DNA from 3 places in the Paenibacillus sp. FSL L8-0502 genome. Region 2 is predicted to be linked to each of the others. Evidence: a T-box and tRNA genes for the amino acid it is inferred to sense, from the RefSeq annotation. Region 2 holds a T-box; the other regions hold tRNA genes.

Region 1 (10,492 bases), 2.0 Mb from region 2:
CTCATACACATCCATAATAACAAAAAACAGACCTGCTCGCGGTGGCGAGTAGGCCTGTTTTATTCATGCGTAAAAGCTTTGAGCGTTCAGACTTCGTGATCATAAACCATGAGTCAAGAGACGCCATCAGCATTTTTGCGCAATATTATTTTTTCAGGTTGTAGAAAGATTTCAGGCCGTGGTATTGAGCCAGTTCACCCAGTTGATCCTCAATGCGGAGCAATTGGTTGTACTTCGCAATACGGTCAGTACGGGAAGGAGCACCTGTTTTAATTTGGCCTGCATTTGTTGCAACAGCGATATCAGCGATTGTGCTGTCTTCGGATTCACCGGAACGGTGAGAGATAACAGCTGTGTATCCTGCACGTTTAGCCAATTCGATAGCATCGAATGTTTCAGTCAGCGTACCGATTTGGTTTACTTTGATCAGGATGGAGTTACCGATGTTTTCATCGATACCTTTAGCCAGACGCTCTGTGTTTGTTACGAACAGGTCGTCACCAACCAATTGGATTTTGTTGCCCAATTTTTCAGTGAGCAATTTCCAACCTTCCCAGTCATCTTCGGAGCAACCATCTTCAATAGTGATGATTGGGTATTTATCAACCCAAGAAGCAAGCAGGTCAACGAACTCAGCAGAAGTGAAGGATTTGCCTTCGCCTTCCAAAGTATATTTTCCATCTTTGAAGAACTCAGTGGAAGCAACGTCCATACCGAGGAATACGTCAACACCTGGTTTGTAACCAGCTTTTTCGATCGCTTCGATAATAGTGGACAGAGCTTCTTCGTTAGATTTGAAGTTAGGAGCAAAACCACCTTCATCACCAACAGCTGTGTTCAAACCTTTGGAGTTCAGTACGGATTTCAGGTTGTGGAAGATTTCTGCGCCTACACGCAGAGCTTCTTTAAATGTAGGAGCGCCTACAGGCAGAACCATGAACTCTTGTACGTCAACGTTATTGTCGGCATGAGCGCCACCGTTAACGATGTTCATCATTGGTACTGGCAATTGTTTAGCATTGAATCCGCCTAGGTAAGTGTACAGTGGCAAGCCCAGAGCTTCAGCAGCAGCGCGAGCTACAGCCATGGATACTGCCAGAATTGCGTTTGCACCCAATTTACCTTTGTTATGTGTACCATCCAATTTGATCATCAGCGTGTCGATTTCTACTTGGTTCACAGCATCCAAGCCGATTACTTCAGGAGCAATAATTTCGTTCACGTTTTTAACAGCTTGCAGAACGCCTTTACCCAGGTAACGGGATTTGTCGTTATCACGAAGTTCTACAGCTTCGTGAGCGCCTGTGGAGGCACCGGAAGGAACGATAGCACTACCGATAGCACCGGATTCCAGATATACTTCAACTTCAACTGTAGGGTTACCACGGGAGTCGAGGACTTCGCGAGCGTACACGTCAGAAATAATAGTCATTTGTACTTAATCTCCTTTGTGAATCATGATTTATTGGTCAAGCCTATACTTATTAAATCAAGCTTACTTGCGGGATGCAATCATAGATTTTCCTGTCATTTCCGCAGGTTGCGGAAGTTGCATCAAATCCAGAAGCGTTGGAGCTACGTCAGCCAATATTCCATGCTCACGCAAAACGATATTCTCGTCAGTCAAAATGAACGGAACCGGATTCGTTGTGTGAGCTGTGAACGGACGTCCCTGCTCATCAATTTCCATATCCGCATTACCATGGTCGGCAATGATAATAACCACGCCACCTTTGGCTTTAACCGCATCTACAACACGTCCAACACATTCATCCGTCGTCTCTACCGCCTTAATCGTTGGCTCCAGCATACCGGAGTGTCCAACCATATCCGGATTGGCAAAGTTCAGGATAATCGCATCATGCTTGTCGGCTTCGATTTCCTTGACAGCAGCATCCGCTACCTCATACGCACTCATTTCCGGCTGCAAGTCATATGTAGCCACTTTAGGCGAGTTGATCAAAATACGAGTTTCGCCAGGAAGCTCCACATCACGTCCGCCACTGAAAAAGAAAGTAACGTGCGGATATTTTTCAGTCTCGGCAATACGCAATTGCTTCTTGTTGTTTTGAACCAACACTTCACCAAACGTGTTATCCAGATTTTTCGGTTCGTAAGCTACAAAGCCCTCAACCGTTTCGCTGAACAACGTCAGGCAAACAAAGTGCAAATCTTTAGGCCATTTCGGGCCACGGTCAAAACCACGGAAGTCCGCGTTTGTAAATACCTGAGACAGTTGAATCGCACGGTCAGGACGGAAGTTGAGGAAGATAACAGAGTCATTGCTTTCGACCAGCCCTACAGGACTTCCGTCAGCCTTCACAATAACAGTTGGCTCCACAAATTCGTCGAACACTGATTTTTCATACGATTCTTTCAATGCTTCCATTGGATCTGTGTATTGAGGTCCTTCTCCGTATACGATTGCACGGTAAGATTTCTCTACACGTTCCCAACGTTTGTCGCGGTCCATAGCATAATAGCGTCCTTGTACAGTCGCAATTTTACCTACGCCCACTTCTTGAATTTTAGCGATCAGCTGCTGCATGAAGCCTACGCCGCTGTCTGGCATAACGTCGCGTCCATCCATGAAAGCATGAATGTACACTTCTGTTAGGCCTTCTTTTTTCGCCAAGTCCAGCATAGCGAACAGATGGCTGATATGGCTATGCACGCCGCCGTCGGACAGAAGTCCGTACAGGTGAAGTTTCGTGTTGTTCTTCTTGGCATGTTGCACTGCTTTAACCAGTGTTTCATTGTCGTAGAATTCACCTTCACGGATGGACTTCGAAATACGAGTCAAGTCTTGATATACGATACGGCCTGCGCCGATGTTCAAGTGACCCACTTCAGAGTTACCCATTTGTCCTTCCGGCAAACCTACTGCTTCGCCAGAAGCCGTCAGCGTCGTATGAGGATACTGTTGTAAATACCGGTCGTAATTCGGTTTGTTGGCCTGTGCAACCGCATTGCCTTCCACGGTGTCACGCAGTCCGAACCCGTCCATAATAATTAAAGCTACCGGTTTTGGTGCTGTCATCTTACTTCGCCCCCTCAACAAGCGCGATGTACGACGCCGGTTGAAGACTGGCACCGCCCACGAGCGCGCCGTCGATATCGCTTTGACCCAGGTACTCAGTAACATTTTCAGGTTTTACACTACCACCATACTGAATACGTACAGCATTTGCTGTATTTTCATCATACAGCTCTTTAATCAGACTGCGGATATAGGAAATCACTTCATTCGCATCCTGCGAAGTGGAGGATTTGCCTGTTCCGATGGCCCAGATTGGCTCATAAGCAACAACTACTTGTGCAGCCTGATCCTTAGCCAAACCAGCAAAAGCTGCTACAGTTTGCACTTTTACAACTTCTTTGGTTTGTCCAGCTTCACGATCTTCCAGCTTTTCGCCTACACATACGATTGGAGTCAGGTCATGACGGAATGCCGCATGAACCTTTTTGTTCACCGTTTCGTCTGTTTCATTAAAATATTCACGACGTTCGGAGTGTCCGATCACAACGTAGTCTACGCCCAGATCTTTCAGCATTCCGCCGCTAATTTCACCTGTAAATGCACCATCTTCTGCAAAGTGCAGGTTTTGTGCGCCAATTTTAATAGACGTGCCTTTTACTGCTTCAACCAGAGCAGGAAGATTCGTAAATGGTGCGCAAATCACGCTTTCCACTCCTGCAACCTCTGCTTTGCCTTTGATCTCTTCGATGAAAGTTTTAGCTTCTGGTACGGTTTTAAACATCTTCCAGTTACCCGCGATAATCGGTGTTCTCAATGGTTTCAACTCCTAACTATTAGGTGCCCTAAAGCTTTATTCACGCATAGTGCGTTTGATTATTTATCGTTCAGTGCAACAACACCCGGAAGTGCTTTGCCTTCCATAAATTCCAGAGATGCGCCGCCGCCAGTGGAAATATGATCCATCTTGTCAGCCAAGTGGAATTTTTCAGCCGCAGCCGCAGAATCACCGCCACCAATGATGGTGTATGCTTCAGTTGTTGCGCAAGCTTCCGCTACTTCACGAGTACCACCAGCGAAAGGCTCGATTTCAAATACGCCCATTGGTCCGTTCCATACAACCAGTTTGGAGTTTTTGATTACATCTGCATAGATTTTACGTGTTTTCGGTCCAATGTCCACGCCTTCCCAAGCTGCAGGAATGCCGTCGATATCCACAATGTCTGTGTTCGCCGTAGCGCTGAAATCGTCAGACACAACAATATCTACCGGAAGATAGAAGTTTTTGCCGAGTTTCTTCGCTTTTTCGATAAATCCAAGAGCTACGTCCAGTTTGGATTCATCCAGCAAAGATTGACCCACTTCATAACCTTGAGCTTTGAAGAATGTATAAGTCAAACCGCCACCAATGATTACGTTATCTGCAATGTTCAGCAGGTTGTCGATCACGTCGATTTTGTCTTTTACTTTGGAACCGCCGATAATGGCTGTAAAAGGACGATCTGGATTCGACAGAGCTTTACCAATAACAGACAATTCTTTTTCCATCAGCAGGCCGGAAACAGCCGGAAGAATATGAGCGATACCTTCAGTGGAAGCATGAGCACGGTGTGCTGCGCCGAATGCGTCATTCACGAAAACGTCAGCCAATTCAGCAAATTGCTTCGCCAACTCAGGATCATTCTTTTCTTCTCCTGCATAGAAACGTACATTTTCAAGCAACAGCACGTCGCCGTTTTGCAGTTCAGCCACTTTCGCTTTAACAGCTTCGCCTACCGCTTCGTCCACTTTAACTACTGGCTTTTTCAGCAGTTCAGACAAACGTACGCCAACAGGAGTCAGACGCATGGATTCAACAACCTGACCTTTTGGACGTCCAAAGTGACTCGCCAAAATAACTTTTGCACCTTTTTCAATCAGGTAGTTAATGGTTGGCAAGGTTTCACGAATACGCTTGTCATCTGTAATTTTACCGTCTTCAACCGGAACGTTAAAATCTACACGAACAAACACCCGTTTTCCATTCAGTTCTATATCACGTACGCTCTTTTTGTTCATCTCCATATTCCTCCGCACCCTTATAATTTTACGAAACAGGAATTCAAGGCACATTTTGATATATAAAGAGCGGAAACAATAACCTGTTTCCGCTCTATGATGTTGCTAATAAGAAAGTTCTTATTATTTAGCCAGTTTAGCGAAGTATTCCAACGTGCGGATCAATTGTGCAGTGTAGGACATTTCGTTGTCATACCAAGCTACAGTTTTCACCAGTTGTTTGTCGCCGACAGTCAGAACTTTAGTTTGAGTTGCATCGAACAAAGAACCGAAAGTGAGGCCTTTGATGTCGGAAGAAACGATTTGATCTTCAGTGTATCCATAAGTTTCAGGATCGGAAGCTTCTTTCATCGCTGCGTTGATTTCTTCAGCAGTTACGTTTTTCTCCAGAACTGTTACCAACTCAGTCAGGGAACCTGTAGGTACTGGAACACGTTGAGCCGCGCCATCCAATTTACCTTTCAACTCAGGGATAACCAAACCGATTGCTTTAGCAGCACCAGTTGTGTTAGGAATGATGTTTTCAGCTGCTGCACGAGCACGACGGAAGTCACCTTTAGCATGTGGAGCATCCAAAGTGTTTTGGTCGCCAGTGTAAGCATGAATTGTAGTCATCAAACCTTCAACGATACCAAATTTATCTTGCAGTGTTTTAGCCATAGGAGCCAGGCAGTTCGTTGTGCAAGAAGCACCAGAGATTACAGTTTCAGTTCCATCCAGAATTTCATGGTTTACGTTGTAAACGACAGTTTTCATGTCGCCAGTAGCTGGAGCGGAGATAACAACTTTTTTAGCGCCGCCTTTCAAATGTTTCTCAGCAGCTTCTTTAGTTGTGAAGAAACCTGTGCATTCCAGAACGATGTCTACACCCAGGTCTCCCCAAGGCAGTTCTTCAGGGTTGCGGTTAGCCAAAACTTTAACTTCTTTACCGTTTACTTTGAAGAAGCCATCATGTACTTCTACTTGTCCTTGGAAATTACCTTGTGTTGTATCATATTTCAACAAATGTGCCAACATTTTGGAATCTGTCAAGTCATTGATTGCTACTACTTCAATACCTTCCACGTTTTGAATCCGACGGAAAGCAAGGCGTCCAATACGTCCGAAACCATTAATACCAACTTTAACTGTCATGAGTGAGTTCCTCCCAAAGTTCGTTTAGTTTAGTTTTATATATTCAAGACAGACCCGAAAGCCTGTCAAGACAACACGATTCATAAATCCTATATTAATCATTTAAATAACGACTTACAATCTCAACAGCAGCGCCTTCGTCGGTGACCAGAATGTCTTCTTGCCCGAAACGCAGTACCGCATGAATAGCGGCCGCCTTGTTCTTGCCTCCAGCTACACCTAGAACCGTATCGGTACGCCTAATGTCCTCCAATCGGAGTCCAAGCGTCAGCATTCTGTGAACAACGACGCCATCTTCGTTAAAATAATAACCAAACGATTCGGCTACCGCCCCTTCACTGCTGATCTGGGCAAAGGTTTCGGGATCAAGTTTACGTCTATGTGCCATCGCTATGGCGTTGCCTATCCCGTGAATGATGATACGACTCTCGCGAATCAGGCTCAATATATCCTGAATGTTCGTATCTTCAAGCAAGGAGTTGTAAGCATGATTGCTGAGCAAATCCGGTACATGGAGCAGACGGTATTGAGCGCCGACCTTGCGAGCCATTGTGGAAGCAATTGTGTTGGCCTGCATTTCCATGCTTTCTCCCAAACCCCCGCGTGCCGGTACAAACCACCCACCCTTAAGGGGGCCATTAGAAGGCAATGCCAGTTGTTCCGCCACGTCTGCAATCGTCGTGCCACCTGTTACAGCGACCACATCCTCGTCGTCCATAACACTTAGCAACGCTTTTGCTCCAGCGCGCCCCAGCTCCTGCTTTGTTAACGGAGAAACATCCGAATCCCCTGGAACGACAACCACCTTCCTCAAACCATAGGCTTGACGAATCTGGTCCTCCAATTGGGACAGGCCGAACAAGTTATTCGCAATCGGCTCCAGCTGTTCCAGCAGATCCAGTCCTGCTTTGCTCACCTTCATGCCTACACTCTCAATCTCAATTAGCCCCTGAGCTTTAAGAAGATCGGTTTCGGCGCGCAACACGCGCTCGGTCATGTTCAGTGAAGCTGCCAGTGTTCTGCGTCCAACAACATCGGACAGCATAATCTGATGCAGGATCGTGTACCTTTTTTTCAAAACATCCATGAGGTCGGGCAGAAGCTGCTTCTGTATTTCTAATATCTTTCGCATGCTTTCCACTCCCGCACACTTCTAAGTTCTGTCTCTAACTGGTCTTAAAACGTCCCGGGATAACTTTTTAAGTCCCACGTATATCTTAACCAATATTTGCTCCATATGCAAGTCTATCTGAACCTATATTTCTCAACCATTTGTCTGAATATGCGCATTTAATAAAAGCTTGCAATTCACTGCTGTATATCATATAATCATCTTTGTTTCCAATTAGCTGTTTAATTAGTTAGTTGTTTGCATTGAATCAACTATGCGCCCGTGGTCCAACGGATATGACGTAGGCCTCCGGAGCCTGAGATCGAGGTTCGATTCCTCGCGGGCGCGCCATTTTAAATGAACGCTTAAATGCTTCTATATAATGTTTTAACCAATAAGAGCGCTGAGGGCTCTTTTTTTTAATCATTAGTTTGACTTTCTTTGACTTTTTGTTTGAAATTGTTTATCATGTGGTTAATACGGTAACAGTTTATAAATAAGGGACGTGTACTCGGCATGTCCACCAAATCCACTAACGATATTTAAGGGAGGTTTTTTGACGTGAGCTATGTTCCTATGGTAGTAGAACAAAGTAACCGCGGCGAACGCGCCTATGACATTTATTCCAGACTGTTAAAGGATCGCATTATTTTGTTAGGCTCGGACGTCAATGACGTTGTAGCCAACTCTATAATTGCGCAAATGCTGTTTTTGGCTGCCGAAGATCCTGAAAAAGATATTCACTTGTATATTAACAGTCCTGGCGGTTCCATTACAGCTGGTATGGCCATTTTCGATACGATGCAATACATTAAACCTGATGTATCTACGATTTGTGTAGGTATGGCGGCTTCCATGGGCGCGTTCTTGCTGAATGCAGGCGCCAAAGGTAAACGTTTCGCTTTGCCAAACAGTGAAATTATGATTCACCAACCTCTGGGTGGTGCACAAGGCCAGGCAACGGATATCGAAATCCGCGCACGCCGCATTCTGAAAATGCGTGATAAACTGAACCGCATTCTCGCAGATCGCACAGGCCAACCACTGGAACGTATTGAAAAAGATACAGACCGTGACTACTTCATGTCTGCTGATGATGCCAAAGAATACGGTATTATTGATAAAGTGCTAACTAGCTCCTCTCCAGAAGGTGTATAAGAGAAAAAATTTGCCTCTCGATAGCTGGTAAATGAAAAAGCTGCTCCGGATGTTATTATCCGGTAGGCAGCTTTTTTGCTTTATTGTTTTTTAGAGTATAGACAGTCCAACTTACTCATTTCTACTATTAAATCTGTCCCGCAAAAGGCTTTCCGCCTTGAGGCAGCAGTTGACCGAACGAGTAGGTAAACTCCGGAATTCCATACGCGTATGGCGCATAATCATACAAATCAAACACGATTGTTACTCCACTGTTCGTCACATAAAAATTCTGATCTGCCGCCAACTCTTTAAATTTACCGAATCCTTCACCAGCCTGAAGCGCATCGATTTTTTTCTTCAAATCAGCATTGAGGAACTTTTTGTAATTTGGATTCGCCTTCAATACGTCAGACAACTGCAGCAGTTTACCATCAGCGAGCGAGAACGTATATCCTTTACGTACCGTCATTCCATGTGCGCCACCCATATACGAGTAATCCTGCATAATCACACTTAGAATACCGTCCTTGTTATAGGCAATTGCAAAATCATTTTCGAAATCATACGGTCTTTCTGTTGTAGCCTCTCCCTCAGCCACCATCTTTTTGCCTGCTGCCAATATACCCTCTGCATGCTTTTTAAGCACATGGTTAATGGCCTGCTCTGCCTCAGGATTCAGCTGGCTGCCGCTGATTTGCGGATACTTAACTTTGTAAGATACCTTCGCATTACTCGAAGCTGGAAGTGTTTGAGACGCAATTGTGATCGGGTTTAGCTGACTTTTACTTAGCGTTACTGTCTTCTGAGCTGCGTTCCATTGAGCATCTATGCCTAGATAGTCTTTCAACAGACTCATAGGAATGTATAGCTTCCCAGCGATCTGTTTGGCATCCATACTACGTGTATTGATTCCATTGACGTTGACGTAGGCATCCGAGGAAGAAGCCATAATGTAAAGTTTATTGTACCCGCTACCTACGGTATATGTCGTTGCTTTCGCATCATAGCTTACTGGAATCCCCAAGCTGTCACGCAGTGCGGCCACCGGAATCATTGTACTCCCGTTCACTTGAACACCTTTAGCGGGCAACGTTTTACCATTCCATTGGATAGTGATTCCTGGTTGCTGTGTTGCCGCTTGCTGCTGTTTAATCGATGCTGCCTGGATATATGAAACGGGAACAGCTGCGACTCCTGCTAAAATCCCTGCTGCCAGCAGTGCTGAACCCCATTTTTTCGTATGCTTATTCATATTAAGTATTCCTCCTGTTATTATTTCTGTATTGTCTATGTGTAAATAATCACTTTACTTATTATATCTATACCCCATTGTATGTAGTTTACAATCTGTACACTCCCCGATTTCAATCTGTACACCTAGTAACCCTTAGCTATGACAGACTCATTACAAAAAGGTTTCGGTATACAAAAAAAGCCAGCAAGCCAGCCTGCGCATGATGCAGGCCGCTTGTGGCTTCGTTTGATGATCTATATTAGTTCATTTCGTATTGAGCCGACACCTGAACTTTCACTGTTACTTGCCCCGATTGTATCTCTGTCCCGCTACCTGCTAAATCCATGAGCGATTTTGACATGGCATTTTCACGTTGTGTAAAGACTTGTGCTTCTCCGCCATCTACCGTCACATTCACAAGAGCACCTAATCCGCGTTTGGCCGCTTTAGCTACAGCACTAGCTTTAGATTGTGCGCTTCCCAATGCTTTAGTAATGGCTTCTTCCTCATAAGTCGAAGGATCTTCCACGGAAAAACGAATATTATCTACGTTATTGGCTCCGGACTTGGTCGCCTCATCCAACAACTGACCTATTTTATCCAAATCGCGGTATTTAACGGAAATTGTATGGTTGGCAGTGTAGCCTTTGAGCTTCTGCCCTTCTTTTTCGTTATAGGTGTAGTTAGGCTGTACATAAAACTGGCTGGTCTGAATGTCATCTCCGCTGATGCTCCACTTTTCTTTCAGCAGTTGTGTAACCTTGTTCAATTTTGTAGCATTAGCTTTTTGAGCAGCGGCTGCCGTATTCCCTTCCGATTGTACACCGATAGAGAGATA
Region 2 (10,492 bases):
GATTGGGACCGTCATTGGCGTTGCCTTCTTTAAAGGAGTTCCTGTTGGACCTCTAATTGCTGCCGGATTGCTTTCCTTGTTAATTGGCCGCAGCTAAATTCGTACAACAAATATAGGAATAAATGATAGCAATCTGCATGTCGGGCTGAATTCAGTCCCGCTTTGTGGTATACTCATATCGCATAATTTGGTAAATGCAGGAGGCTTGACCGATGTCTCGACAATTTGTAACGGAAGCTGTAATGGTGGCTATATACGGCCAACTTCTTACATCTCCCGCCCCTGTGGAATATATGGTGCCTTACACATCACTGCTAGAGCTATACGAATTCCAGGATAGCACAGAGCCGCTCATGGATAATCCTATGGACGATCAACATGTGAAGCGGAAGGTAAGCGAGTTGATCAGTTATTTTGAGGAACCGTTGAATCAGAAAAAAATTCGGCGTGCGCTTCAGATGCCTTGGGCCAAGAGCTTGCCTATTCTATTCGATGCCAATACATCACTCATTATCATTAATGCTGTTGATACAGCACATTACGGAGAATTTTTTGATCCAATTGAGACTGAACTGGTGTTAACAGCTCAGCGTGAATCATTACCCATTCTGACGGATCAATTGGACTGGATCCACCGCATTATCGAAGCTTCCGTACCTGTACATGTGTACGACATTGATGATTTTGATTTTGCACTCGATGGCCCGATACTTAACAACCCTTAACATACGACATACCCGCCTTAACCACAAAAAAGCGGCGGAGCATCATGTACAGGTTCATCTCCTGTAACACGATACTCCGCCGCTTTTCATGTCCAAGAACAATTATTTGCACGCTATGATTGACAGTGGAGTACTAAGCTTGTCCATCCTCAACATAGGTATAAATAATGTCATCATGTTCCTCCAAATACTTAACTTCCAGATGATGGCCCTTGAGATACCAGTAATCCTGGTCCTCCATATAAAACGTAATGCCAGCCGCTTCATGCTGTAATACGGGGTGCTGCGGAGGCTCTACGGCAATTCCCAGAGAAAAGCCTGGATGCAACCCACCGCCAGAGCTATAGCGAACAAAAAAACGGATCGAATCTCCACGTTTCAAACCAAGCTCCTTAATGTACCACTGTGCCGCAGGTTCAGTTACCTGTATGCTCATACGCTATTCTCATCTCCTTATACAATGACGTCTGCTAACTATATCATAGCATTTTTTAGAATGACCACCAACCGTCCTAACCCAGCCAGCTTCTTGGAAAGCCATATACATTTTTTTGAAAAAGGTTTGACAATTCGCAAAAAAGGGTGTTAAGATTCAACCATACGAGAACCATTTTGAAATTTATTACCAATTTGAACGATTACTCATGTTAGAATGAATCCATTTTGAGGAAGAAAGGAGTGTTACCGGTGCTAAAATTTCCTATTGCATTTTACCCACATCTACAAACACAACAACTTCATACCGGAGCATCTCCCCTGTCGCATCCTTCAGAATTGGGCCATTCATGTTGTATGGTTTAATACGAGTGGCTGCCTGCGTTTGAGCAGTTTTTCAGTGGTGAGTGTGCTGAAAATACCTGCGCGCCATATGATATTGAGATTTAAGGCATATCGTCTGCGGACGGTATGCCTTTTTTGCGCCTGTTGTCGGATCATACTTGTGGCAGCAAGCCCTGTTGTTTCTTCAAAATGGTACACAACTCTCGAATGAACTTGTCATGAAAGGATGGGATTCCTCTTGTTTTCAGTACTTAAAAATTTAAGCTGGTTTTTTAAAAGAGAACGAAGCCGATACTCCATTGGACTGTTTTTGCTGATAGCTGTTGGGGTACTGGAGCTTGCTCCACCTCGGCTGCTAGGTAGTGCCATTGATGAAATTGTGCGCGGTTCGATTTCCTGGTCCTCACTTTGGCATTATATTTTGTACATCATAGGCATTCTAGCCGTCATTTACTACATTACGTACATATGGATGCACAAGCTGTTTGGTGGTGCCAATCTGGTGGAGCGCTTACTGCGCACACGCTTTATGAATCATCTGCTGCGGATGACCCCTCCATTTTTTGAACGTAATCGCACTGGCGATCTGATGGCTCGTGCTACGAACGACCTTCGCTCCGTAGCAAGTACAGCGGGCTTCGGCATGCTGACACTGACAGACTCTACGGTCTATCTGAGCGTGGTATTAGTTGCCATGGGCACCCTAATCAGTTGGAAGCTGACACTGGCAGCTATCCTGCCCCTACCTTTTATTGCACTGGCTATGAGCATTTACGGTAAAGCCGTTCATGAGCGTTACACACTGGCACAAGATGCATTTGGTGATATGAACGATCAGGTGTTGGAATCCGTGGCTGGTATCCGGGTCATTCGCGCCTATGTGCAAGAGCGAATGGACGAAAGGCGTTTCGCTGATATTACTGACGATGTATTTCGTAAAAATCTGGCTGTCGCCCGGATGGATGCCCTCTTTGAACCAACAATCCGTTTATGTGTAGGACTTAGCTACGTCATTGGACTCGGGTATGGTATTTATCTGGTATTTCATAACGATATCACGCTAGGCGAATTGGTCTCCTTTAATATGTATCTAGGAATGATGATTTGGCCGATGTTTGCCATTGGAGAGCTGATTAACATTATGCAGCGCGGTAGCGCTTCACTGGACCGGGTCAATGAAACTCTCGATGTCCAGCCAGACGTTCAGGATGCCGCTCAACCTGTTCCAGTGGACCGCCTCGAATCCATCAGGATGAAAGACGTTACCTTCCGTTACCCTACCTCCACTATTGACAATCTGTCACATGTGAGTCTGGATCTCAAACGCGGAGAAACGCTAGGCGTCGTCGGTAGAACTGGCAGCGGAAAATCCACTCTGCTCAAACAGTTACTGCATGAATATCCGACGGGTAGCGGTGATATTTTAATCTCCGGCATACGTTTGGAGGACATTGCAGTAGAACAACTACACAGCTGGATCGGCTACGTGCCGCAAGAGCAAATTTTGTTTTCCAAATCAGTGCGCGAGAACATTCAATTCGGGAAACCTCATGCAGATGATGACGACATTATGGAAGCAATCCGTACTGCTGCCTTCGATCAGGATTTAGGTACCCTGTCTGACGGGCTGGATACACTGGTCGGAGAAAAAGGTATCGCCCTGTCTGGCGGCCAGAAGCAGCGCGTTTCGCTGGCACGCGCCTTTATCGGTGACCCGGATATTCTATTGCTCGACGATGCACTGTCTGCAGTAGATGCCCGGACGGAAGCTAGAATTATTGACAATATCCGACGCAAGCGCTCAGGTAAAACGACTCTGATCTCCACCCACCGCCTCTCCGCTGTAGAACATGCAGACCGGATCGTCGTGTTGGAGCAAGGACGCATTATTGAGGAAGGAACCCACAACGAGCTGCTTCAGACTGACGGATGGTACCGACAACAGTATGAACGGCAACAAGTGGAATCTGATCTGACCTCAGGGGAGGTATCCTAATGAAACCCAATATCGGCAAAAGGCTATTCCAGTACGCACTGACGAGCAAAGCAGGCTTTATCGCCGCTCTCATCGCTTTGGCTATCGGAGTAGCCGCCGAGCTGGCTGGTCCCTTCATCGCCAAAACGATGATCGACGACCATATGCTCGCTATTGAAAAACCATTTTATGAAACAACTCGTGTGGACGACGGCACTGTAAGCTATGCGGGAACCCACTTTAAGCGTGAAGATCGCTTTGAGTCCGGGGAGACTAAAGGTCGCGAAGCGAGAATTTTACAAGTTGGAAAATCTTTCGTATTTGTGGATGGCTCGGTTCAAGTGGCTGACGGTAATCGCTCCTTTACGAACGGAACGCTGACTGTGACACGTGGCTCCGACACCTTTCGCTATGAAGCCAAGGCTCTGACAGCTGATGAACTGTATAGCTTTTACAAACCGGAAATGCCCGGTATCTTTCAACTGATTGGTTGGTATTGCTTCTTCCTGGTTATTTCCATTTTTGCTGAATTCGGCAAAACATACTGGCTGCAATCCTCGGCGAACAAGGTCATTCAAAAGCTTCGGCTTGATCTCTACGCGCACATCCAGCGGTTGCCAGTTTACTTTTTTGATAACTTGCCTGCAGGCAAGGTCGTATCCCGTGTTACGAATGACACTGAGGCAGTCAAAGATTTGTTTGTGGCTGTGCTGTCAAATTTCACTTCAGGGATTGTAACGATGGCAGGGGTATATGTTGCACTCTTTCTGCTGGACTTCAGACTGGGTCTTATCTCACTGTTTATTGTACCGTTACTGATCTTGTGGATTGTATTGTACCGCAAGGTCGCCACCCGCTATAATACGATCATTCGGTCCAGACTCAGTGAGATTAATGCGATTATCAATGAATCGATTCAAGGGATGTCCATTATTCGCGTATTCCGGCACCAGAAACAAACGCAGCAAGAGTTTGAAGAATTGAATGATGACTACATGAAGCATCAGAATAAAATGTTGAATTTGAACGCCTTCACTTCGCACAATTTAGTCAACGTGTTGAGAAATCTCGCCTTTGCCGTCGTGTTGTGGTATTTCGGATCTGAGGCGCTCGGAACGACAGGTAGTGCTGTTTCACTAGGCGTATTGTATGCCTTCGTCGATGTGCTGGGACGACTGTTCCAACCTATGACGGGTATGGTCAACCAACTCGCCGTACTGGATACTTCCATCGTATCCTCAGGACGCGTATTTGAGTTGATGGACGAAACTGGAGAGCCAGTGACGGATGGCACGATGCCGCGCTACAAAGGTCAGGTGGAGTTTAACGACGTTTCCTTTGCCTACAAAAAGGATGATGTACTTAAGCATATCTCCTTTACAGCACAGCCCGGCCAAACAGTTGCCCTTGTCGGACATACCGGATCAGGCAAAAGTTCGATTATCAACCTGCTATTCCGGTTCTATGATCCGCAAAAAGGAACGATCACCATTGACGGAACGTCTGTCAAAGACATCCCTAAGCAATGGCTTCGCCATCATATGGGTATTGTTCTTCAAGATCCATATTTGTTCACAGGTACGGTAGCCTCCAATGTGAGTCTCGGAGACAGCCGAATCACGAGAGAACAGGTGAATAAAGCGCTGCATGATGTTGGAGCTGACAAATTGCTGGCCCATTTGCCGCAAGGATTCGATGAGCCCGTTATTGAGAAAGGTAGCACCTTATCAGCCGGACAACGCCAGCTTATTTCCTTCGCTCGTGCACTAGCCTTTGATCCCGCAATTTTAATTCTGGATGAAGCTACTGCCAATATTGACACCGAAACAGAAGCGCTCATCCAATCCGCTCTTGAGGTACTTAAGAAGGGACGTACGACCTTTATCATTGCTCACCGTTTGTCCACCATTCGCAGTGCGGACCAAATTTTGGTGCTGCATCGGGGTGAAATTGTTGAACGGGGTAGCCATGACGAGCTTATGGCCCAAGGCGGGCGTTACTTCCAAATGTATCAGCTCCAGTCGGGAACAGTTGCAACAGAATCCGATTCAATCTCTGCTACGCCTCCTGCGCAAAATGACTTACTTACTGGCAAAGTCAGCATTTAAAGCTAGAATAGCCCTATTGCTTAGGGCTAACGATGAACATTTGGCATGAAAAAACCAGCAAGTCTCCCCCACAAATTGGAGGCTCGCTGGTTTTATTTATATCTATAACGTATGGCTTGTAATTTTATTTAGCTACAGACGTGCCCGTTCCTGTGGGCGGAAGCACTGTTCCATCTACTGCTTTAAGCGTAACCTTATACTTACTGTCTACCATTGTACTTGTGTGGGTATCCGTAATGACCTGAATATTCATTTCCCCTGGCTTTGGACTAGTCAACTTGTAGTAAATTACTGCATTTGTATCATCTACGTAGTCGATGTGATCCACTTCAATGCCGTAACCTGGATTAGGTGCCTGCAAACGAGTAATTGTCACTTTGTTCTGCTGGTCATTCGCCTTCTCTATACTCATACTAATGTTATTTTGTTGACCCGGATCTGCAGGCTCAACCGGATTTTCAGGAGTGGATTCAACTGGTTTATGATTTTGCACAAATTCGGATGCGTTATAGACCATTTCTGCTGCCTCCATCCGGGTTACTTTACGATCCGGGTTAAAGTTGCTCTGTTCGTCCAATTTTGCAATTTTGGTCAACAGTAGGAATTGAATTGCTGCGTTTGATTCCTGATCTAGTTTTTTGCCATCCGCTACATTAATGTACATACGGACAGTTGGATATTCACCCGTTGCACTCACTGCTTTATACAGAATATTAGCAAATTGTTCTCTTGTCATACGAGTGCTTGGATCAATATCTGGTGACAAAGGGATTTGGTGTTGGGCTGCAATCCGATAGGACTGAGCATACCATGCGGAAGCCGGAATGTTTGCAAAGGAACCCGTTGTGAAATCAGGCATCACCTGAAGATCCATTGCACGAACAACCAAGTGTACTCCTTGTGCATACGTGAGCGTTTGATCCGGTGCAAATTTATCCTTGGTTATTCCTTGAATAATTCCTTTGTCCTGAAGTGAGTTTACGATCTTCTCCTGTTCAGCTCCCTTTATATCCAGAAAAGCAGAAGCCGACGTAGCCACTGCCAATGAGCAGACGACAAGCAGGGCAGCTGTCACACTTTTGTTCTTTTTCATGAGATACACCTCCATGTTTACTTTGCTTCTACACTTACCGACGCAATAGAATCATCAAATGTTTCAAATATACACAAATTGGTTGCAAAACGGTGGAATTCCTGCGATTAGTGTACCCGTCTAACTCTTTTCTGCTCACAACATTTATGCATACCCAAAAGTGGCTGCAACAGATTAATCTTTTACAGTATTCCTTTAGAAGAGCCAAGTATGGGTAGCAGTCATCCCGCCAGCAAAAACTCGCTCCCTTCGTTCGCTTTGCTTACATCCGATTCGGTGCTTTCAGACCAAGAAGTTGCAGCGCGCATGCCAGAATATCCGCAGTTTGTTCCGCCAACTGAATACGCCATTGTCCACCATCGACAATCCTTTCCTTGGCGTAAAACCGGTTAAACGCCTGGGCCGTATCCAATGCAAATCTCGCAATTACCGAAGGCTCTAGTTGGCGAGCCGCACGTATCAGTTGCCCGTGATAGCGACCCAATTGCTTAAGCAGCGCCCAACCTGCGTCACCCAATATTTCATCCGATACGTCATTTAAATCACGAGAATGGCTATCTTGGACAAGGTCATTGTAGCTAGGGTTAGTGTTAACATCAACATCGGCGCGAGCGTGAGCTTTCTCCAGAAGGCTGCGTATGCGCGCATGAGTATACTGCACATAAGGCCCGGTCTCGCCTTCAAAGGTCAGCGCCTCCTCCAACGAAAAGTCCACTTCATTCAGCCGGTTGTTTTTTAAATCACCAAAAATAATCGCCCCAATTCCAACGTTCTCCGCTATTGCCTGTTGTTCCTGTAAACCAGGGTTCTTCTGAGTAATGATGCCTTGAGCACGCGCTACAGCTTCATCCAGCACCTCCTCCAGCTTCACAACCTTGCCACGTCTTGTGGACATTTTCTTACCCGCAAACCGCATTAATCCAAACGGCACATGCTCACATTGCTCCGCCCATGCCTCCCCTGCATGCTTCAGCACCGCAAACACCTGCTGGAAATGCAACTTCTGTTCTCCACCAACGACGTACAGCAACCGATCAGCCTTCATCACTTCATGACGATAAATCGCTGTTGCCAGATCACGTGTCGGATAAATGGTGGTTCCATCCTTTTTCAGAATAAGACACGGAGGCAGTTCCTCGTCTTCCAGGCGAACTACGAGCGCCCCATCACTTTCCTCCAACAATCCTTTTGCTCTTAATTGATCAATAACTGCCTGCATCTTATCATTGTAAAAACTTTCTCCCAGCACATGGTCAAATGTAATGTTTAGACGCTGGTACATACGATCAAATTCACCCAGACTGATTTCAACAAAAAACTCCCATAGTTGTTGAGCCTCAGCATCCCCATGTTCCAAACGTCGGAACCACTCGCGCCCTTCATCCTCCAAAGTCGGATCATGCTCGGCTTCCTGATGAAAACGCACATATAGCTTTAGCGATTCACCAATCGGATCATGTTGTAACTGCTCCTCATTTCCCCATCTTTTATAGGCCGCAATTTGCTTACCAAACTGTGTTCCCCAATCCCCAAGATGATTCACACTAATAGGTACATAGCCTGTTTCACCAAGTATGCGATACAAGGTAGCACCGATAACCGTAGAGCGAAGATGACCGATACCAAACGGTTTGGCAATATTAGGCGAGGACATATCAATAACTACCCGCTGCCCGTTCCCGATATTAGGCCTGAGGAAATCAGCCTTGCTCAATTCAGCAAGCATAAGCGGAATATGAACCGATCGATCCAAGGTTATGTTTACATAGGCACCCGATGCTGAAGCGGTTAAACCTTCTTTATGGCCTACTAGTTCCGCCAATTCCAGTGCAATGTGCTGCGGAGACTTTCGAAACTTTTTAGCCAGCACAAAACACGGAAACGCCATATCTCCCCATTCAGGCTGCGGAGGCACCTCAAATAAAGATAAAATTTCTTTCTCCTCCAAGCCCGTATGGGCTAATATCGCTTGAGCAGCAATCCTCATTAACATGATGATCTCTCTCCTTCTTTTTATAGAATCTAACAAAAAAAGCCCCCGCCTCTTGAAATCATTCAAGAGACGAGAACTTCAATATCCCGCGGTACCACTCTTCGTAAATCGGTTGTGCAGCTAAAGCTAACTACACAAATCGCGATTTCACTCCAATGACTAATAACGGTGTCTGCCGGGCTGATCTACTAGAAGTTCTGCTCGTTGGATCAACCGTCTCCCGGGTGCGCTTCACATCGGATCTCATACCGGCTTCCACCTCTTCCGGCTCGCTGTAATGATATGGCTTCGCTGCTACTCTCCCGTTCCATGACGTTAATTCCAATCATTATACAAACCTATTCAGTAGAAAGCAACCTTTTATTTCCTCTTCAGGCACTAGTTCCATATATGTAATTACACTGCCACCAATTGGCGGCAGGCCTGAACGCAACGACGGCAGGCTTCTGCACAATGTTTGCAATGATCATGGGAATGCTTGCTGCATTCAGCAGCACATACCTCACAGGCCTTGGCGCACAGCTCACAGATTTGCTCGGCAAAATCCGTTCCACGCTGCAGCATTTGGGCAGCAAATCCGCATATTTCTGCACATTCCCTACTCACTCGAATACATTCACGCAGCATAGCTAAATCATATTCCTTCAAACTCGCTACATAACATACATTGCAAGCGTTCATACATTCCAGGCAAGCATCCACGCATTGTTGGTATGAATGATTCATATTACATTACCTCCCAGTTGTTGACCCTGCTGTACTATTACCCGCTGTCCTTTGAGGTTAATCATTTGATGTGCGCGCTTTCAATAATAAAACAAAACAATATAATCCCGACTTATGTAAGGAAGTGTACTATATTCCAGTGTGCAAATGCAAGGATATTAATCACATAGATTTTTAGCCCCTGTTTCTGACTTGCATACGCTCAGTCATTGCTCTATTGTAAAAAGTGTATGTCTAACCACCGATCAAGGAGTGAACATTTTAATGAATATGTCTTCTGTAGAGGAACACCGTCAGGAATCCCCCCAACAAGTGAATTGCATGGTCGTGACTGTCTCGGACACACGCACCGTGGAAACAGATACTGGGGGACGACTGCTCATGGATCTACTAGAAACCAATGGATATACAGTTGTTCGATATGTCATCGTCAAGGATGACTACGAAGGTATTCAGCAGTTAGTATCCGAAGCAGCGGCACAGGATGACATCGAGGCTGTTCTTTTGACAGGTGGTACCGGTATTTCTCCACGTGATACTACATATGAAGCTGTCTCTTCTCTACTGGATAAGGAACTACCTGGCTTTGGGGAAATCTTCCGTTATTTAAGCTTTGCTGAGGACATTGGTTCAGCAGCTATCTTAAGCCGGGCTGTAGCTGGCACTGTGGGCCAGACAGCTGTATTTTCTATGCCTGGCTCACGCGGAGCCGTTCGTTTGGCAATGGAACGCATTATTGTCCCTGAGCTACGACATGTGATGAGAGAAATTTATAAATAAGCTCCTATTTCCTACATGCTCCAACACAAAGAGGCACCCCATGCATTCATGAGGTGCCTCTTCCAACTATTCTTTTTCTTCAACTTCGGGCTGCATATAGCTGTCGATCAGCTTTTGCTTTAGCTCCCATACCTTCTCGCTCAGATTTACACGATAAATTTCAGGGTTCAGCTTCCGCAAATATTCTGGCCAGAACAGTTTCAACTGTGAAGTATGGTAGGCACGAATTTCATCCAGCTCGGGAAGCTCATATACCTTCTGTCCATTTATAAAAATAGGCTCAAGCATCGGCACGGCTTCGTAATTTTCTAC
Region 3 (10,492 bases), 2.1 Mb from region 2:
AAATGATAGGTACTTTCATCTTTGTTCTTGCTTTACTGTCGTTTGGCGCCAATTCATTTACAGACGGCCTGAAACCGCTGATTGTTGGTTTTTTAGTTGTCAGTATCGGTTTATCCCTTGGAGGCACAACGGGCTATGCCATCAATCCAGCGAGGGATTTTGGGCCGCGTCTGATGCATTATTTACTACCGATTCCCGGTAAGGGAGCATCCAACTGGAAATATGCCTGGGTGCCCATTGTAGGGCCTCTGTTGGGTGGATCTTTCGCAGGGCTGTTTTATCAGGCTGTTTTTAAGGGGAGTGTGACTCCGGCTTTCTGGATTTTACTAGGGATCATCGTGATTGTACTCTTGATTACCTTCCGTATGAGTCGTACTTATAAAAATCATAAAACGGATCACAAACTTACAGCGTAAAAACGATGGATTTACACGGGGAGAGATGAACAATGGGAAAATATATTTTGTCACTAGATCAGGGAACGACAAGCTCAAGAGCGATTTTGTTCAATAGCGAGGGAGATGTAGTGTACTCGGCTCAGCGAGAATTTCCGCAATATTTTCCTCATCCCGGCTGGGTAGAGCAGAATGCGAATGAAATCTGGAGCTCTATTCTCGGAGTCATTGCCTCCTGTCTTTCCGAATCCGGTGTAAAAGCAAATCAAGTGGCTGCCATCGGCATTACCAATCAGCGAGAATCGGTGGCTGTGTGGGACAAAAATACAGGAGTGCCCGTATATAATGTACTCGTATGGCAATCACGCCAAACCTCGGACATCTGTGAAGAATTGAAGCGACAAGGGCACGAGGAACTGTTTCACAGCAAAACAGGGCTGCTGATCGACCCGTATTTTTCAGGCACTAAAGTAAAGTGGATACTGGACCATGTAGAGGGCGCGCGGGAAAAGGCGGAACGAGGTGACCTGTTATTCGGTACGATTGACTCGTGGCTGATCTGGAAACTATCCGGCGGAAAGGCACATGTGACGGACTACTCGAATGCAGCCAGGACGCTCATGTACAACATTTATGAGCTAAAGTGGGACGAAGAGCTGCTGGACATTCTGGGTGTTCCGAAAATCATGCTGCCTGAGGTAAGACCTTCTTCTGAGGTATATGCGCACACCGTGGATTATCATTTCTTCGGTCAGAATGTACCGATCGCCGGTGCAGCAGGTGACCAGCAAGCAGCCTTGTTCGGTCAGGCATGTTACGAAAAAGGGATGATCAAAAATACTTACGGCACAGGCTGCTTTATGCTAATGAATACGGGGGATCAGCCTGTTGAATCTAAACACGGCCTGATTACGACCATCGCTTGGGGACTGGAGGAAGGCAAAGTGCAATACGCACTCGAGGGGAGTGTGTTTGTAGCGGGGTCGGCGATCCAGTGGCTGCGAGACGGGCTGCGTATGTTCCGTGAAGCGAAGGACAGTGAGCCTTATGCCGCTCGTGTTTCGTCTACGGAAGGAGTGTATCTTGTCCCCGCTTTTGTCGGACTGGGGAGCCCCTACTGGGATAGCGAGGTGCGCGGAGCGATGTTCGGCCTAACACGAGGGACCACGAAGGAGCATTTTATCCGCGCCACATTGGAGTCACTCGCTTATCAGACCAAAGATGTGCTTACAGCCATGGAGATCGATTCAGGTATTGCGGTGAAGACGCTGCGGGTGGATGGAGGAGCTGTATTGAACAATTTTCTGATGCAATTCCAGAGCGATATTTTAGATGCAACGGTGGAGCGGCCAGTGATCCATGAGACGACGGCACTGGGGGCTGCATGTCTGGCAGGTTTGGCTATTGGATATTGGAAGAGTACGGATGAACTTCGTAAGCGGGTGAGGGTGGAAACCTCTTTTGCCCCGAATATGGATGAATCAAGACGTGCAGGCTTGTATGAAGGCTGGAAAAAGGCTGTGAATGCGATGATGGCCTACAAGTAAATGATTAAGCGCTGGGTCTCTGAATATTAAACTGCAAAAAGATGACTTCTGAGTCTTATCAGGAGTCATCTTTTTTAAGGCATGAGCTAACCTTTGACCTTCGTATGGTTCCAATGTTGGCCGGCTCCGCAGGAACTACGAATGACCAGTTCCGGCTCGACTTTAATACATTTGGTATCCATTTGTTTATTCATCAGGTCAAACAGCACCATAGCAGCTAGACGGCTTATTTTTTGCTTGTCTTGTTTTACAGTCGTCAGTGGAGGTTCGGTATAACGACAGGCTTCTATATCATCACATCCCACTACAGCAATATCCTCGGGTACCCTCAAGCCGCTTTCCTTGAAAGCACGTATGGCACCAAAGGCAAGCAGGTCGGTCGCCGCAAAAATAGCTTTTGGTAAATTTCCTTGCTGTATCCACGCTTTCGCGACCTGGTATCCATCTTCTGCCGCGTAGTCCTTACCATACACGACCCATTCAGGTCTAACATCAAGACTAAACCGTTTTAGTGAAGCAATAAAGGCCTCCTCTCTCTCTTTAATAACCAAGGAGGGGCGTTCAATGCCTATAAACCCCATGTCGCGGTATCCATTCATGTAAAAGTGCTCAACAACCTTCATTGAAATCTTCTGATTGTCGGACATAATGTAGCAAGAACTGGCTCCGGTTAGTTCAATATCGACACCGATACAGGGGATAGGGCTGGCATCGAGATCAAAAACACTCTTCTCCACTTCATCTCCAGCGATAATAATGCACCCGTCCACTGAAAAATATTTCGAGCGTGCCAAATAGTCCTCTCCATTATCCAGAAATTTCTCATTTGAAAAAAACAGCAGATCGTAACCGAGCAAGCCAATCTGTTTTTTGAAGACATTAATGATATCTACAAAAAAAGGATGACTAAAATCAACATTCAGCTTACCAGCAAATATAACGCCTACCAGATTAGATTTTTTGGTAGCAAGCGTTTTAGCCGAGGAGGAGGGTCTATAGCCTGTTTCCTCCATGATTTTAAGTACCCGCTGCCGGGTTTCCTCACTGATGTCTGTGTAATTGTTAATGATTTTCGAAACCGTTGCTACTGAAACGCCTGCCATGCTAGCTATTGTTTTTATATTCATGGAATCCTCCGCAACTAAACTGATTTAGTTAAATTGACTTTGTTTTTCAAAATTAATGATTACTCGTATTCTATGCTACCTCATAGAAGTGAGTCAACCGTGCTAATAAAGGATGGTTCCTAATATTTTAAGGAGTAATAACGGTGATTTGTATTTTATTTGATAATTTACAAATCTCTATTTACAAATACAGGCTATCCGATACATAATAGTAGCTGTAATTAACTAAACCGCTTTCGTAAAGGTAAGTGCATTTATTCTAAGATAGCCGGAGCTGTGAAGTCTTGATTCCTGAAAGGATGATACCAAGTATGAATGAGAATACCTATACATTCCCCACCACGTTTATGTGGGGAACTTCGACCTCTTCTTATCAAATTGAAGGTGGCGTGGATGAGGAAGGAAGAACGCCTTCTATTTGGGATACTTTCTGTCAAGTACCCGGGAAGGTGATCGGAGGGGACTGCGGAGATGTGGCTTGTGACCATTTTCACCGCTTTAAGGAAGACGTGCAATTAATGAAGCAACTTGGCTTTTTACATTACCGTTTTTCCGTGGCCTGGCCGCGCATTATTCCCGCACCTGGCGTGGTTAACGAACAGGGGCTACTCTTCTATGAGCGTCTGCTGGATGAGATTGAGTCGGCTGGGCTAATTCCAATGCTGACGCTGTATCATTGGGATCTGCCGCAATGGATTGAGGACGAGGGTGGCTGGACGCAGCGAGAGACTATCCAACATTTTAAAACGTATGCCTCTGTAATCATGGATCGATTTGGACAGCGTATAAGCTGGTGGAATACGATAAATGAGCCCTACTGCGCCTCTATTTTGGGCTATGGCACAGGCGAGCATGCCCCCGGCCATGAGAACTGGAGGGAAGCTCTTGCTGCCGCTCATCATATTCTGATGTGTCACGGGATAGCCATGAACTTACACAAGGAAAAGGGCCTGACGGGCAATATCGGTATTACGCTGAACATGGAGCATGTCGATGCAGGCTCTGAACACTCCGAGGATGTAGCCGCTGCTGTCCGGCGGGATGGCTTTATTAATCGTTGGTTTGCCGAGCCATTGTTTAACGGGAAATACCCTGAGGATATGGTGGAATGGTACGGGGAGCATTTGAACGGATTGGATTTTGTACAGCCTGGTGATATGGAGCTGATTCAGCAGCCAGGGGATTTTTTGGGCATCAACTACTACGCCCGCAGTATCATTCGAGCGACTACAGACGCTTCGTTGCTTCAGGTCGAGCAGATTTCCATAGAGGAACCGGTAACGGATATGGGATGGGAGATTCACCCTGAATCCTTTTATAAGCTGCTGACACGGATTGAGAAGGATTTTACCAGAGGATTACCCATCCTGATTACAGAAAACGGAGCAGCGATGAAGGACGAACTGGTGAATGGAAAGATTGAAGACATTGGGCGTCAGCATTACATTGAGGAACATTTAAAGGCATGCCATCGCTTTATTGGGGAGGGAGGTCAGCTTAAGGGCTATTTTGTATGGTCATTCCTCGATAACTTCGAATGGGCCTGGGGATACAGCAAACGTTTTGGTATTATACACATCAATTACGATACGCAGGAACGGACACCCAAACAAAGTGCGCTGTGGTTCAAGCAAATGATGGCGAATAACGGGTTTTAAAAAGAAAAGGGGTGCACGATGCAGCAGTATTATTTTGACGATCAAGGACGTTTTGTGATTGAGAATTTTGCGCAGGCCAAGCCCTTTTCCAGTTTTCTACCCGGTATTGCTGGTGTTCAGGGAATTCCTCTGTGGGCGTATTATGTTAATCGTGGACAAGGAATTGCGAGCTTTGGTGTGGAGGATAAGAATGGAGCTATCATGGAGTTTTTTCCGGCCAACCGAACAGCTCCTTTATTGCTAGCAGTGCTAATCCTGATGCAAGTTTGCATGGAACGGGATATATCGCGAGGCTGAGCGGATCTACGGCAGAATTTATTCATATGTGGATATGGATGATGACGGGCGGGTAGCCGTTTGGCTATGATCATAGGGGCCTATCCTTGAAGCTGGAGCCCAAGCTGCCAGGCTGGCTGTTCACAGCTACAGGTGAGCTATCTTTCTGTTTTCTCGGAAGCTGTCAGGTGACTTATTTTAATACGGATCGCAAGGATACTTATCCACCGGAATGCATAGTGACCCAGTATGTACTGCATTACGCTAGTGGCGAAAAGAAGACGATAAGACAGGCTATATTAGATCATAAAGAGGCACAAGATGTGAGAGAGCGGTTGATTTCCCGTATCGAGGTATATTTGGGGACATAGCTCCATTCATTAAAGCGGTCATGCTGCAATAACAGAGCATGACCGCTTTTTAAAGTTTCATAAATCCTTGTGTCAGGGCAGGGGGCTTATGCTGAAATATCTTGCAACTCCAATATCACAGGACAGTGGTCACTGCCTGTAATATGACAATCAATGTTCGCATCCATCAATAGCGAACGAAGTCTCTCCGAGACGAGGAAGTAATCGATCCGCCAGCCAATATTCCTTTCTCTCACCTTTGGCATGTAGGACCACCAGGAATAAACATCCGTCCGGTCAGGATAAAAGGTTCTGAAGGTATCTATAAATCCGGCGTCTAGCAGCTGTGACATGCGTTCCCGTTCCTCAGGCGTAAAACCGGCATTTCCGTAGTTAGCTTTGGCGTTTTTGAGATCGATCTCCTGATGAGCTACGTTCAAGTCTCCACACACGATGACAGGCTTCAAAGCATCCAGTTGTTGCAGGTAGCTGCGAAAACGGTCTTCCCATTCCAGTCTGTAGGGCAGTCGGGATAAGTCCCGTTTGGTATTTGGTGTGTACACATTGACGAGATAAAATTTTTCGAATTCCAAAGTGATGGTTCGGCCCTCCGGTTCTTCATTTTCTTCAAGTCCATAATGCACAGAGAGCGGCTTGATTTTGGTGAAAATAGCCGTGCCGGAATATCCTTTTTTCTCAGCATAATTCCAGTATTGTGTGTATTCCTCCATGTTCTCCATGAGGATCTGCCCTTCTTGAAGCTTCGTTTCCTGTACGCAAAAAATATCGGCATTCGTTTCTTTTAAATAAGTATAAAACCCTTTGGTCACACAGGCTCTTAAGCCATTTACATTCCAAGATATTAATTTCATTTGATTAATCTCCTTGCTACTTCACGCGGTCAAGCGATGTGATTTGTATATCCTTTGTTGACATAAGCTTATAAATGTCTTCTATCTTGACTTCATAGGTCTTTTCATCAAAATGGTCCTGACCAAACATATAATCGTTTAGTTCTATTGCCTTAAGGTTTCGGTTGGTATTCATAGCCGAAGGGAAGTATTCGATGTCTAATGAGGCTTTATTTCCGGCCAACACTGTTTTGAGAACTTTTGCAGTTTGTAATACCCGTTCTTTTTCCAATGACAATCCTGAGTCAGTTAGATCCTCGAATACAATTATACGAATATATTGATCGCCGACCGCTTCGGGATTCAGTTTAAAATCGTCGTATTCTTTGATCATTTTATCTGTTTCCCCTTCTTGCACCCCAGAATGAACAGCGGCTGCATCATTGTATAGCTTCTGTATAACAGGTTTGAGCTTCATGTCCAGTTGGCTCTCCCAAAGGGCGTTAAGATATTTTTCTCTAAATGGGACATCCTCATAAGGACGCTTGGTCATGTTAAAGAGGACGGAAGGATGACGATTAGAGATCGCCTCCATGGTATATTCAGTGAAGGGAATACTATGATAGCTAATATTTTGAATTTGAAAGTCCTCTCCGTATTTCTGCTCCAGATATTGCTCTGATTCTGCGGCTACGTTGCGTTTATTTTCACCTGTTTGTGTAAAAGGTTCTATAATATCTACGTATTTCATTGTGACTGCAAGAAGTAGAAGTGTAGCTCCCACAGTGAGACTGAGCAACATGCGCCATTTGGAAGGCAACGATGCACTTGTCGGCGCGCTACCCACATTGCTTGTAATTTGAAAAGATCGTATTGTAAAAATAATGCCTAAAATGTGGAGAATAATGGCCAGCGGTCCCGAAATAATAAGCAGGTATCCGAGAGAAAATAATGTAAAATAGATCAGAATTCCCTGTGTGATGATCAGAGCCGCTCCTCCAATCATATAGGAAGGAATGGCGAGATAAAACATACCCAATCCAGTACCTAATATAGAAAGCAAAGTGGCAACAAAACGATGAATTTCCCGCGACTTTTGGAGTTTATTCGTAGTCAAGGGAGTCAGCCAACCTCCTTTACTTCAAAATGGTGTAACATGATAGATGATAGCAATATCTGCGTTTTATTGAAAGAGTAGTGACTTGAAACCAGCGCCTAAAGTAGCGTGGCAGACTATTCTTTCTACATTATTTATCATCAAAAAAAGCTCCCTTGCGGAAGCTTTTTTTGATGTAATTTATCAAGAGAGATACTCTCCCTATGGTTGATTGCGAAGTATAGGCTAACGATGCCGATGGGCCGACGTTCCCCTGTGAGTTATTTCATGAGAACAAAAAAAGCCTCCATTATGGAAGCTTCTTGTTATGACGTCCCAGGAGGGATTCGAACCCCCGACCGACGGCTTAGAAGGCCGTTGCTCTATCCAGCTGAGCTACTGGGACATAAAATTCAAGCGAATATTAATATATCATATGGATAAAAGAAATTCAAGTCTTATTTTGCATATATCGCTTATTTAGGCTTTATACAGCATAAATTCTGAGTAGACGTAGTTTTTTTTGCCTTATAAAAGGGTATGTTAGAATACAGGTGAATATGTGTAAGACGAGTGGTTGGACTTCGGCTACTGTTTCTCATATAATCTACAAATACTTGAGCTTGTGAAGGAGAGGGGGTGCCTTGAATAAAGGACTCCAAGGTGACGACAAAAGAAAATAATATTGTATTGTTTCCGAAGACACTGGACTATTATCAAATCCAACTTACCGTGATGCTTGAAAACGAACGTTACGGAGAGGCGATGGCGATGCTGCGTTTTTTAATGCAGTGTCAGGGACAGGAGCAGAAGCAATACGATGAATGGAACGCTCTATTACAATGGCTGGAAGCTGCATTTCCACAGTACGCTGACAGCGGGGCGGTAACGGACGCTGTGGAAGAAGAGGTCAGTGAAGTAGAGTTAGCTCGCCGTCATGCACGCTTTAAGCAGGAGCAGGATGCGGGCTACGGCAACAAGCTGTTGCGGATGGCTATGGATGAACCCTTATCCGAACAGACGATTTTAGCGTTGGAGCAGTTGTCCTATTTGGAACTGCCAGAAATCGACGATGCCTTGCTTCGCTGGATTACGGACCGGGAAATCCATCCTTTACTTCAATTCCGTGTTCTACAGACAATGCGACGACGCGGAATGGAAGGGACGATAGAAATCAGACGGGGTGATGAACAAGCGGAAATCGACATTGAAACGGTTCCGTTACAGCCTGGTGATTTTCCAGAGTCGATTATGCGTATTTTGGAACGGGTGGCTGATCAGACTGAGGTGCACGAGCCTACACTATTCTATTTTGCACAGGAGTTGTGGTCACAGTTTGTGATGGCAGTATACGGTACGAATGATTATAGATCCATGTTGGTGGAAGAGGACGGAATGCCGGATATTTGGGCTGCAGCACTCCATCAGACCGTTTCGGAAAGTTTGAACGGTAATAATAATGAGGAAGAAACCCGTGCTATATATGGTATTACAGATGCGTTGCGCTTCCGTTTTGAGCAGGCGTATCGGTCGATGCGACTATTCGTAGCGGCGGGAATGCACACTCCTTAGTGACCGGAAACGTTTACCTGTGAAGCATTCAAAGGGCTGCTCTTGAAAAAGACAGTAATGTTAGATATACTATAGTGGTTATTTTGTGTGCGTTGATTGTAATGAAAACTAAGTGAAGATTTTGTTGGAGGGGAAAGCATAAAATGAAAGCAACTTGGGAGAAAATAGAGAAGAACCTTGGGGTTCTTGAAGTTGAGGTTGACGCGGATCGTGTAGCCGCTGCACTCGACAAAGCTTTTAATAAAGTGGCAAAACAAGTAAGTGTACCAGGATTCCGTAAAGGTAAAGTACCACGTCCTATCTTTGAAAAACGCTATGGTATTGAAAGTCTGTACCAAGATGCAATTGACATCCTGTTGCCAGAAGCTTACAGCCAAGCTGTAGAGCAAACGGACATCTTCCCGGTTGACAGCCCTGACGTTGAAATTGATCAATTTGCTAAAGGCGAATCTTTCAAGTTCAAAGCAAAGGTTACTGTTAAACCTGAAGTGACTTTGGGCGATTACAAAGGCGTAGAAGTGCCTGTAAGCAAACTCGAAGTAAGCGACGAAGAACTGGCTCAAGAACTGGAGCGCCTGCAACAACGTCATGCTGAACTGGTTGTCGTTGATGAAGATGCTGCTCAATCCGGTGATACAGCTATTATTGACTTCGACGGTTCCGTGGACGGTGTACCATTCGAAGGCGGACAAGCTGAGAAGTATTCTTTGGAACTGGGATCTAACACATTCATCCCTGGTTTTGAAGAGCAAGTGGTTGGTTTGCACACTGGCGATTCCAAGGACGTTGAAGTAACGTTCCCTGAGAACTACCATTCTGCTGACCTCGCTGGCAAACAAGCGGTATTCAAAGTGAAAGTTCACGAACTGAAACGCAAAGTTCTTCCTGAGCTGGACGATGAATTTGCTAAAGATGTAAGCGAATTTGACACACTGGCTGAATTCAAGGAAGACTTGAAAAAGCAATTGTTGGATCGTAAGGAAAACGAAGCTAAAGCAGCTCGCGAGGGTGCTGTAGTGGAGAAGGTTGCTGAGAATGCAACAATCGACATTCCTGAAGCAATGGTGAAGAGCGAAGTGCAAAACATGGTTCGCGATTTCGACAACCGTTTGCGTAGCCAAGGTATGAACCTTGAAATGTTCCTTGGATTCTCTGGTCAAAGCAAGGAAGACCTGGAAGAGCAAATGAAAGCTGATGCTGAGAAGCGCGTACGTAACAACCTCGTGCTGGAGCAAGTGGCTAAAGCAGAAAACATCGAAGTTTCCGAAGCGGAAATTGATGAAGAACTGAAAAACATGGCTGAAGCTTACAAACGTTCAGTTGAAGAAATCCGTAGCATTCTGGAAGGTAACGGCTCGTTCGCTAACCTGAAAGAAGAAATTTCACTGCGCAAAACCATTGCTTTGTTGGTGGAAAACAGCAAAGAAGTAGAAGCGCCAGTTGAAGCTGCTGAGTAATTCAGACGATAAAATATACGGAGTATGCTGTAACAAGCTGAAACGTAGTAATTAGATAGGGATAAGGCACGTAGTGAAAGTTACGTGCCTTATTTTTACCTTTGATAACCCAAATTTTAGTCGTTTATGGAAAGTGCTGTGAGTCGCGTTTTCTTGTTTTACA

Evidence for each region. The T-box of region 2 lies ahead of argS (arginine--tRNA ligase). A T-box ahead of a tRNA ligase gene usually reads a tRNA of that ligase, here a tRNA-Arg.
Region 1: it encodes a tRNA-Arg, which carries the amino acid that the T-box ahead of argS (arginine--tRNA ligase) is inferred to sense. The anticodon was not compared.
Region 3: it encodes a tRNA-Arg, which carries the amino acid that the T-box ahead of argS (arginine--tRNA ligase) is inferred to sense. The anticodon was not compared.

What each region holds. Positions count from the first base shown of each region.
Region 1 covers NZ_CP151958.1:210,751-221,242, reverse strand. The annotation lists gene eno (phosphopyruvate hydratase) at 146-1,432, opposite strand; gene gpmI (2,3-bisphosphoglycerate-independent phosphoglycerate mutase) at 1,496-3,040, opposite strand; gene tpiA (triose-phosphate isomerase) at 3,042-3,794, opposite strand; gene NSQ57_RS00960 (phosphoglycerate kinase) at 3,854-5,035, opposite strand; gene gap (type I glyceraldehyde-3-phosphate dehydrogenase) at 5,159-6,169, opposite strand; gene NSQ57_RS00950 (sugar-binding domain-containing protein) at 6,264-7,301, opposite strand; tRNA gene NSQ57_RS00945 (tRNA-Arg) at 7,557-7,631, shown strand; gene clpP (ATP-dependent Clp endopeptidase proteolytic subunit ClpP) at 7,842-8,438, shown strand; gene NSQ57_RS00935 (DUF4163 domain-containing protein) at 8,566-9,672, opposite strand; gene NSQ57_RS00930 (SIMPL domain-containing protein) at 9,914-10,492, opposite strand, start outside.
Region 2 covers NZ_CP151958.1:2,246,473-2,256,964, reverse strand. The annotation lists gene NSQ57_RS10265 (DUF441 domain-containing protein) at 1-97, shown strand, start outside; gene NSQ57_RS10260 (ADP-heptose synthase) at 213-725, shown strand; gene NSQ57_RS10255 (HesB/YadR/YfhF family protein) at 859-1,161, opposite strand; gene NSQ57_RS10250 (ABC transporter transmembrane domain-containing protein) at 1,744-3,501, shown strand; gene NSQ57_RS10245 (ABC transporter ATP-binding protein) at 3,501-5,588, shown strand; gene NSQ57_RS10240 (S-layer homology domain-containing protein) at 5,713-6,681, opposite strand; gene argS (arginine--tRNA ligase) at 6,944-8,674, opposite strand; T-box leader at 8,737-8,993, opposite strand; gene NSQ57_RS10230 (four-helix bundle copper-binding protein) at 9,071-9,400, opposite strand; gene NSQ57_RS10225 (MogA/MoaB family molybdenum cofactor biosynthesis protein) at 9,665-10,180, shown strand; gene NSQ57_RS10220 (nicotinate phosphoribosyltransferase) at 10,247-10,492, opposite strand, start outside.
Region 3 covers NZ_CP151958.1:4,358,413-4,368,904, reverse strand. The annotation lists gene NSQ57_RS18990 (MIP/aquaporin family protein) at 1-416, shown strand, start outside; gene glpK (glycerol kinase GlpK) at 449-1,942, shown strand; gene NSQ57_RS18980 (LacI family DNA-binding transcriptional regulator) at 2,029-3,069, opposite strand; gene NSQ57_RS18975 (GH1 family beta-glucosidase) at 3,381-4,727, shown strand; gene NSQ57_RS18970 (hypothetical protein) at 4,746-5,024, shown strand; gene NSQ57_RS18965 (hypothetical protein) at 5,111-5,374, shown strand; gene NSQ57_RS18960 (exodeoxyribonuclease III) at 5,461-6,225, opposite strand; gene NSQ57_RS18955 (hypothetical protein) at 6,242-7,321, opposite strand; tRNA gene NSQ57_RS18950 (tRNA-Arg) at 7,633-7,706, opposite strand; gene NSQ57_RS18945 (hypothetical protein) at 7,964-8,872, shown strand; gene tig (trigger factor) at 9,016-10,329, shown strand.